DNA from 2 places in the Bacillus sp. GM2 genome. Region 2 is predicted to be linked to the other one. Evidence: predicted binding sites of a transcription regulator. Region 2 holds the regulator's gene; the other holds the start of a gene.
The links. Region 2 encodes Rex, which represses fermentation and respiration genes when NADH is low (regulators of the CRP and FNR family bind a similar motif). Its sites were predicted from a motif close to TTGTGAAATATTTCACAA; they were not measured.

Region 1 (4,789 bases), 910 kb from region 2:
CGCTGGCGGCCGCCATTTCAGCCGCCAAGAGTGCAGGGGTCGATCTGAAGCAGGCCCATGTCGGCCAAATCGGCCTGGGTGCGGCAGGGGTCGCGATCTGCAGAATGTTTATGGCATATGGGGTAAAACGTGTCGTCGGAACGGATAAATCGCTTGAGGCGATGGCGCGTTTAGAGAACTATGGCGGTCATGCGGCTGAAAGCATCGAAGAATTGATGGAAAGCTGCGATATCATCGTTGCGACAACCGGTGTTCCGGGATTGATCAATAAGAAATGGGTTCGGGAAGGCCAGGTGATTTTGGCTCTGTCCAATCCGAAGCCGGAGATTGAGCCTGAGGATGCGCTCGAGGCCGGGGCAGCCTACGCTGCGGATGGACGGTCTGTCAACAATGTGCTGGGGTTCCCCGGTATTTTCAGGGGCGTGTTAAATGCCGGAGCGGAATCGATCAGCCACCCGATGCTGGTCGCGGCCGCCGAAGCGATCGCATCCTGCACAAAACAAGGCGATCTCGTGCCTGATCCGCTGAATCCTGATGTTCACGAGATTGTGGCCAAAGCAGTCGAAAGGGTCGCACTTTCAGAGATGGGAAAAATGAACGGATAAAGAAAACAGCTGCTGCTTTATCGCAATACGGATAAAGCGGCAGCTGTTTTTCTTGCGAATGTTAGCGGCGGTTCTACAGATTGAAAATGAATATATAAGATATTCGGTTTTGTAAAAATCCAATGATTGTGGAGAGCGCTGATGATGATGCCTTGATCGACAAGCTTTTTTGTAAACAGCGGAATTTCTTCAGGCAAAATTGCGACTTCGGCCATATTCAAGGCGGTTCCGTTTTGATCGAGCGACTCGAACATGACTTCTTCCATGCCGACTCCCTTGCTTGGTCTTCCTTGAATCGTGACGCGCAAATTCCGTTTGATGCTGACAGAACAGACACCGTGTTCAATGTGCGGCTCCCCATTTAAAATATGTCCAAACTGCTGGCAAAGCGAATGAAAACTTTGCATCTGCTGAACCTCCATTTTTAAAGTTACCACGATTTTATGAAGGGAACCCGCATATTTAGAATCCTTTAAAAATGGACGATCCTTTTATTTGATGATTTCTTCACCGCCCGGCTTGTTTGCATAGTGGTACATGAAGCCCATCATAAACGCGCCTCCGATCAGGTTCCCGAGGGTTACTGGAATCAAGTTATGGATTGCGCCTGCAATCGAAATCGTATCCGGATGCTCGGTCACCAGGGAGACGGCAAAAGTGGCCATGTTCGCGATGCTGTGTTCATAACCGGAAATAAAGAAAGTAAAAACAAACAGCATCATAGAGAACATTTTCGCTCCGTCTCCTTTTTGTGCCATCGGAACAAAGAACGCAAGGCAGACAAGCCAGTTACACAAAATCGCTTTGAAGAACAATTCGGTCACCGGCGTATTCATTTTATGCTCCGCCACGCTAAGAATAAAGCCGGTGGAAGAAGGATCTTTAAATAAACCGGTCGCAAAGATGAGGCCTGCGAAAAACACGGCGCCCATTAAATTTCCTGCATAGCTGAAAATCCACAGCTTGATAACAGTGGGCCAACGCATTTTTTTACGAAGCGCAGCCAATGTATAATAAAATGTATTTCCCGTAAATAAATCTCCTCCGCCATAGACAATTAGAATAATGGCGCCCCCGAATGTGATTGCTGCAATTGGATATGTGAACGGAGAATGTTCAACATAAAAGAGATTCCCCGTTTTAAACGCTACAATGACTCCGAACCCGATAAACATACTGGCCAGCATAGCCCGTAAAAGATAACGAAGCGGGCTTTGCATAAAGATGCTTTGCTTTTTTAAGGCAAGCTCTTCGACTAGAACAAGTGATTTTGATTCCATGTTTTCCACCACCATCAAGTGTTTACTAAGAAGTATCTATCATAAATACAACCTAAGTATAGCAGGATATTGTGAAACATTTCACAAATTTTGTGTATTTTGTTTGAACAAATGTATGGTTCGATTTTCATAGAATAAACAGGGTATCGTTATTGTTTATTTTTAAGTCATAAATATTCCATCCATTCGTTAAAGCCTGAGGGAGCGATGTTTCAAAGATAGCTGTACAGGGAGGGATACGGCAGCAAGCAGGTAAATGCGCAGTCCAGTCAGCCGGTGCTGCATGAAGGCATAGATGAAGGACGTGCGCAGAAGGCTGAAGGAAGATTTCACAGATTGGACAAAATAACAGGACTTTCCGTCGGGCGTTTTCAAACTGAAGGAAAGCGCCGAATTTGTTTGTTTGCATATCACGGTATTCTTTTGACCCGCAAGGCTTTGCACAGAAAATCGCAAATGTTGAATGACGAAATGCTCCGCGTGGATGAGGGGCATTTTTCTCATGTTGATTTAGTTCTTGTTAACCATCACGTCACAAAATAGCTATAATTTCTTCGTATAATTGTCACAATGACATCCATAAATTAGGGAATATGTACTTTATTTAAGAAGGAATTCGCGGTAAAGTACAGGTATAAATAACCATCCGGATAATAACAGAACATCAATGTGGGCCGAGGTCACCCTTTTGTCTGTGATCATATTCATAAAATTCATGTGAAACTTTGAGCAAGGGTGATGCCCATTCGGCAACGGGTCCGGCTAGAACGAAGAGGAGGAGACTGGAACAGTGGACGAACTCATTTTGGCAAGATTTCAATTTGCTTCAACAACGATCTTTCACTTTATTTTTGTGCCGATGTCAATCGGGCTTGTCTTTATGGTTGCTTTAATGGAAACTCTTTATGTCGTAAAGAAAAAAGACATTTACAGAACGATGGCTAAATTTTGGGGGCACTTATTTTTAATTAATTTTGCAGTCGGTGTGGTCACCGGGATTTTACAGGAATTTCAGTTTGGAATGAACTGGTCGGAGTACTCCCGCTTTGTCGGTGATGTATTCGGCGCTCCGCTCGCGGTGGAAGCGCTGCTCGCTTTCTTTATGGAATCGACGTTTATCGGTTTGTGGATATTCGGCTGGGACCGGCTTCCGAAGAAGATCCATTTGCTGTCCATCTGGCTTGTTTCGCTTGGAACGATCATGTCGGCGTTTTGGATTTTAGCGGCCAACTCGTTTATGCAGGAGCCTGTCGGATTCGCGATCAAAAACGGCCGCGCGGAAATGACCGATTTCTTTGCGATTATTAATAACCCGCAGCTATGGGTTGAATTTCCGCACGTCATTTTCGGTGCGCTTGCCACCGGTGCGTTTTTCATTGCCGGTGTCAGCGCGTATAAAATGCTGAAAAAACAGGAATTGCTCTTTTTTAAAAAATCCTTTCAAATCGCGATGATTGTGGCGCTTGTTTCCGGCATCGGCGTAGCGTTCAGCGGACATGAGCAGGCACAGCATCTGATGAAGAGCCAGCCGATGAAAATGGCTGCCAGCGAAGCGCTTTGGGATGACAGCGGCGATCCTGCAGCTTGGACGGTGCTTGCGAACATTGACGCGGACAAGCAGGAAAACAAATCAGAGCTCAGCATCCCGTATGCGCTCAGCTATTTGGCTTATAAACAATTCAGCGGCGATGTGCCCGGAATGAAGACGCTGCAAAAGCAATATGAAGAAAAATACGGAGAAGGAAATTATATTCCGCCGGTGAAAACGACGTTCTGGAGTTTCAGAATCATGGCCGGCTCAGGACTTTTAATGATCGTTGCCGCTTTGACTGGCCTCTATCTCAGCTTCCGCAAAAGACTCGAAACAAGCAAATGGTTTTTGCGGACGATGGTGGCTTTGATCGCCTTTCCATTCATTGCAAATACGGCGGGGTGGATCATGACTGAAATTGGACGCCAGCCGTGGACGGTGTTCGGTATTTTGACAACGGCGCAGTCCGTGTCGCCGAACGTATCAGCGGGAATGCTGCTGTTTTCCGTCATCGCGTTTACAGCGATTTATCTTGTACTGGCGCTCGTTCTTGTCTACTTGTTTGTGCGGGAGATTAAAAAAGGGGCTGCACACCATGACCACCATCATGATGATTCCGTATCGACAGACCCGTTTGATCAGGAGGTTTACCATGGTATCTCTTAATGAACTTTGGTTTATATTAGTCGCTGTGCTGTTCATCGGTTTTTTCTTTCTTGAAGGCTTTGATTTCGGCGTCGGAATGGCGACACGGTTTCTCGGACGCAACGAGCTTGAACGGAGGGTGATGATCAATACGATCGGCCCTTTCTGGGATGCCAATGAAGTCTGGCTGCTGACTGGGGGAGGCGCGATTTTCGCGGCTTTTCCGAACTGGTATGCCACGATGTTCAGCGGATATTACATTCCGTTTGTCTTTGTTCTTCTTGCATTGATCGGACGCGGAGTCGCGTTTGAATTTAGAGGGAAAGTCGAAACCGCAAAATGGAAGAAAACATGGGATTGGGTCGTATTTTTCGGCAGCATCCTGCCCCCGTTTTTGTTCGGTGTTTTGTTTACCAGCATCTTGCGCGGCATGCCGATTGATGCCGATATGAATCTGCACGCCGGTTTTACTGACTATGTGAACGTTTATTCCGTAACAGGGGGAGTCACCGTTACGCTTCTCTGCCTGCTGCATGGCCTGATCTTTATTACGTTGAGGACGGAAGCTGATTTGCGCGACCGGGCAAGACAGCTGGCCAAAAAAGTCGTATTCGCCGTTTTGGCGGCGCTTGTTGCCTTTGTTGCTTTATCCATTTTTGAAACGGACTTGTTCACGGGCAGGGGACATGTGACGATACCGCTTGCGGCTCTGATTGTCGTTTGCTATG
Region 2 (4,789 bases):
GTTCAATGAACGGAGAAGCGGGGGCTGCTCCTGATAGCTTACTGTCAAGTCTTCCACCCGCAGTACATCGTTTCCGCTTTGCCTTGTAATTTCAAAGCGGAAAGACGCCGACTTTTCATCTCCGAGCGGTTTGTCCATGATCTCCATCCGTTCAAGCTGCTTTCGTCTGCTCTGCGCCCGTTTCGTCGTCGAAGCTCTAGCCAGATTCCGGTCGACGAACTCCTGCAGCTTGGCGATTTCGTCCTGCTGCTTTTCATAAAGCTTTGTTTCCTTTTCCAGCTGTTCGGCTTTTAATTGGAGATAAGAGCTGTAGTTCCCGGTATATTTTTTGCTTTGGGACCGGCTGATCTCGTAAACTTGGGTAACCACTTTGTCAAGAAAGTACCTGTCATGGGAAACGATTAAAATCGCTCCGCTGTAATTTTGCAAATATTGTTCAAGCCATGTCAGGGTATCGATATCCAAGTGGTTTGTCGGTTCGTCCAAAATGAGGAGGTCGGGTTTTGTCAAAAGCATTTTTCCGAGGGCAAGCCTTGTTTTTTGACCTCCGCTTAAGTCCTGGACGCGGACGGAGTCGTCAAATCCCGCAAAGCCGAGCCCGTGCATGACGGATCTGACCTCTGCCTCATATTGGTAGCCGCCTTTGTCCTTGAACTCCTGCTGAAGCCTGTCATACGTCTTCATCAATGATTCAAGCATGTCCGGTCCGGCCTGCGCCATCTTTTCCTCGATCGCGCGCATTTCTTTTTCCATTTTTTTCAGAAAATCAAATACCGACAGCAATTCCTCTTTGAGCGTCAGCTTGGAATCGAGGCCGGAGTGCTGGTCAAGGTAGCCCATCGTCAAATCTTTCGGCTTGATGATGTCCCCCTTTTCATATGAAAGTTTTCCTGCGATAATCTTTAGAAGAGTCGATTTTCCGGCGCCGTTGCGTCCGACGATCGCAATCCGGTCCCGAGATCTGACTTCGAGTTTTATATTCGTTAAAATCGTATCGGCTCCAAACGATTTTGAAAGTTGGTTCACTTGTAAAATCATCATGATCTTTCACCTCTTGTCTGCTATTTTAAGTGTAGCCTATCACTGCGCAGTCAGCAAACAATTAAGTGAAGTCTGGAAGATTTTAGCCAAAGAAAAAGACAGAATGAAAAAAATAGTGTATGATCGTTATAAGGAGAGTTCAGAACATGAATGAGTTTACACATTTTAATGAACAAGGCAGAGCCAAGATGGTTGATATAAGCGAAAAGGAAGCTTCAGTACGCACAGCTGCGGCTGTTTCAAGCGTGTCTATGAATCGAACAGTACATGAAAAAATCAAAAACCGGGAAATCGGAAAAGGCGATGTATTGTCGGTGGCGCAAGTGGCCGGAATCATGGCCGCAAAACAGACATCCGCCATCATCCCGATGTGCCATCCGATCGCTCTGAAAGGAGTCGACATCGCCTTTCGCTGGGAGGAGAAAGAACAGAAGAGCATCCTGCATATTCAATCTAAAGTGAAGACCAAAGGGAGCACAGGTGTGGAAATGGAAGCGTTAACTTCGGCCTCCGTATGTGCGCTGACCGTATATGACATGTGCAAAGCGGCGGATAAGGGAATGGTGATAGGACCGACCTTTCTTCTCGAAAAGACAGGCGGGAAAAACGGTGACTATAAAAGGGAAAAAGCTGATGTAGACATGGAGGATTAGTTTATGAACATGGATCATTCAAAAATTCCGCAAGCGACAGCGAAACGGTTGCCATTATATTATCGTTTTTTAAAAAACCTTCATGCATCCGGAAAACAGCGTGTATCTTCCGCTGAGCTGAGCGATGCCGTCAAAGTCGATTCTGCGACCATCCGCAGGGACTTCTCGTACTTCGGCGCGCTCGGAAAAAAAGGATACGGCTACAATGTCAATTATTTGCTGTCCTTTTTCAGAAAGACGCTTGATCAGGATGAAATGACGAACGTAACGCTCATTGGCGTGGGGAATTTGGGGACAGCCTTTCTCCATTACAATTTTATCAAAAATAATAATACAAAAATCGCCATGGCGTTTGACATCAATGAGGAAAAAATCGGAACCGAGGTCGGCGGTGTTCCCGTCTATGATCTGAATAGACTTGAAGAGCATATGACGGATGATATCCCCGTCGCCATTTTGACGGTACCGGCTCAAGCCGCACAGTCGATTACAGACAGGCTGGTGGAGCTTGGCATTAAAGGCATTCTTAATTTCACGCCGGCCCGCTTGAATGTGCCGGAACACATTCGCATTCATCATATAGATTTGGCGGTTGAACTTCAGTCGCTGGTGTATTTCATGAAACATTATTCAATGCAGGAAAAGTAAAACGGAAAACGAAAAATAAAGGAAAGGGGGCAGGCTTTATGCCAATCGGTCCTGGAAGCTTTATTTTAATTGTCGTGGTGGCGCTTCTGATATTCGGCCCGAAAAAACTTCCCGAGCTGGGAAGAGCAGCGGGAAACACGCTGAGGGAGTTTAAGAATGCGACAAAAGGTTTGGCTGACGACGATTCCGATAAAAAGAAAGAAGATCAGTAGGATAGGATGACATATTTATGAAGGAAAGAGAAATGTCGCTGATAGAACATATCACAGAACTACGCAGACGGCTTGTGATCACTTTTTTCTTTTTTGTTTTATTTGTTGTGGCAGGCTTTTTATTGGCAAAGCCGCTGATTATCTATCTGCAGCAGACGGATGAAGCGAAGCTGCTGACGCTCAACGCGTTCAAGCTGACCGATCCTTTATTTGTGTACGTGCAGTTCGCTTTCATCATCGGCGCCGTCTTGACTTCGCCGCTTGTTTTATACCAGCTGTGGGCTTTCATCAGCCCGGGGCTGTATGAAAAGGAACGAAAAGTGACGCTCAGCTATATTCCGATATCGATTATTCTTTTTTTAGGCGGCATTGCCTTTTCTTACTTTATTTTATTTCCGTTTGTCGTGGACTTTATGACGAGAGTCTCAGATGATCTGAATGTCAACCAGGTCATCGGAATACACGAATATTTTCAGTTTCTGCTTCAGTTGACGCTTCCTTTTGGCTTATTGTTTCAGATGCCTGTGGTCATCATGTTTATCACAAGGCTCGGCCTCGTGACGCCGATGTTTTTGGCGAAAATCAGAAAATACGCATATTTTGTGTTGTTCGTCATCGCGGCCCTCATTACACCGCCTGAGCTTTTGTCGCATTTAATGGTCTCAGTGCCATTGCTCATTCTTTATGAAATCAGTATCGTGATTTCAAGAATATCCTACAGGCAGGCGCAAAAAACAATGATTCAAGAGGAAAATCAAGCGTTTTTGAACGACCATACAAAATAAGAGCCATTCTTTTTCAGAATGGCTCTTTTCCTTCACAAAAAAGGCTATTGATCTTTTCGCTTCATCTTGCCGGCCAGGGCGAACATTTTAAAGGAAATGCTGATATTATAGGCTGCGAAAAGCATCAGCAGGATCGTGTAAAAAGACCACATGCTTCCGGGCGAGGTTGCCGCCAGATATGTAAACAGCACACCCGTTAATAAATAAATCGCTCCCCAGAATTTAGGGCTTCTCATCATAGAAATCCTCCAATAATCATTTGCATTTTCTCGGCGTGTTTCAAATATTCTTCAATAGGCTCCCGGAACGTCTGCAGTAAGACGACGAGCGTATTCATGGCGACATGGGCGAAAATAGGCACGATAATCCGGTTGGTTCTGACATATAAAAAGGCGAATGTGAATCCCATTGCTGTATAAATGAGCAGATGGCTGAAATCCAAATGGACGACCGAGAAGAGCACCGAACTGAACAAAGCGGCAATGAAAAAATTCGTTTTCTCATAGATTGCACCGAAAATGATCTTTCTGAAAATGATTTCTTCAAGAATCGGACCAAATACAGAAGAGACAAACACCATCAGCGGCAATGCGGTGATGATTTCCATGATCCGCTGCGTATTTTCCGATTCCGGGGTGACCCCGAACAAGTACATTTCGATCGAAGCGGCAATTGACTGCGAAAACAAAGCGAGAAAAACACCGGCTACCGCCCATCCGATTGATGCTCCAACCGATGCTTTCGGCCGGTTGCGAAGCGTCGTCTTCGGCACCGTCCGCAAAATCAGCAGCACGATAACGAGACAGAGGGTAAACGCGATGACAGACCAGACGCCTGTCAATGTAAGCTGGGCTTCAGCCTTTGGCTGTCCTTTGCCCACTCCCAAAAAGTAAAGAAGAGGCAAGCCGACGGCGGCCGACAATTGCATGAGAACGTATGCCAATATAATAAACCAGTATTGTTTTCTCAAGCTTTATGTACTCCTTTTCTAAAAATCTAATTCAGACTATGTTTATTGTAACACACTCTTTTTAAATTATAGGATGATAAGGACATGCGGAGAAATGTAAGCGCAAAAAAATTTGACCTTATCACTTGAAATTGCCTGGGAGATTCTTTATTATAAGAATTGTGTTAGCACTCACCGAGTGCGAGTGCTAAAATTACATATGAAAATATTGAGGAGGTTGTTTCATTGTTAAAGCCATTAGGTGATCGCGTTGTCATTGAGCTCGTTGAGTCTGAAGAAAAAACTGCCAGCGGAATCGTACTTCCTGACTCCGCAAAAGAAAAACCACAAGAGGGTAAAGTGGTTGCAGCCGGTTCAGGCCGTGTGTTAGAGAGCGGAGAGCGCGTTGCATTAGAAGTTAAAACAGGCGACCGCATCATCTTCTCAAAATATGCAGGTACCGAAGTGAAATATGAAGGTACTGACTACTTAATCTTGCGT

Region 1: a site for Rex is predicted at 2,601-2,618, ahead of ACVC9U_RS20775 (cytochrome ubiquinol oxidase subunit I). Genes of this name have one in related genera too.

The regions. Positions count from the first base shown of each region.
Region 1 covers NZ_JBRKSZ010000008.1:1,211,766-1,216,554, forward strand. Annotated here, with positions in the region: gene ACVC9U_RS20755 (NAD-dependent malic enzyme) at 1-605, shown strand, start outside; gene ACVC9U_RS20760 (DUF1259 domain-containing protein) at 623-1,012, opposite strand; gene ACVC9U_RS20765 (formate/nitrite transporter family protein) at 1,097-1,885, opposite strand; gene ACVC9U_RS20770 (hypothetical protein) at 2,222-2,428, shown strand; gene ACVC9U_RS20775 (cytochrome ubiquinol oxidase subunit I) at 2,676-4,082, shown strand; gene cydB (cytochrome d ubiquinol oxidase subunit II) at 4,069-4,789, shown strand, end outside.
Region 2 covers NZ_JBRKSZ010000008.1:306,606-311,394, reverse strand. Annotated here, with positions in the region: gene ACVC9U_RS16345 (ABC-F family ATP-binding cassette domain-containing protein) at 1-1,041, opposite strand, end outside; gene moaC (cyclic pyranopterin monophosphate synthase MoaC) at 1,188-1,694, shown strand; gene ACVC9U_RS16335 (redox-sensing transcriptional repressor Rex) at 1,698-2,342, shown strand; gene ACVC9U_RS16330 (twin-arginine translocase TatA/TatE family subunit) at 2,381-2,554, shown strand; gene tatC (twin-arginine translocase subunit TatC) at 2,572-3,339, shown strand; gene ACVC9U_RS16320 (YdiK family protein) at 3,384-3,575, opposite strand; gene ACVC9U_RS16315 (CPBP family intramembrane glutamic endopeptidase) at 3,575-4,309, opposite strand; gene groES (co-chaperone GroES) at 4,535-4,789, shown strand, end outside.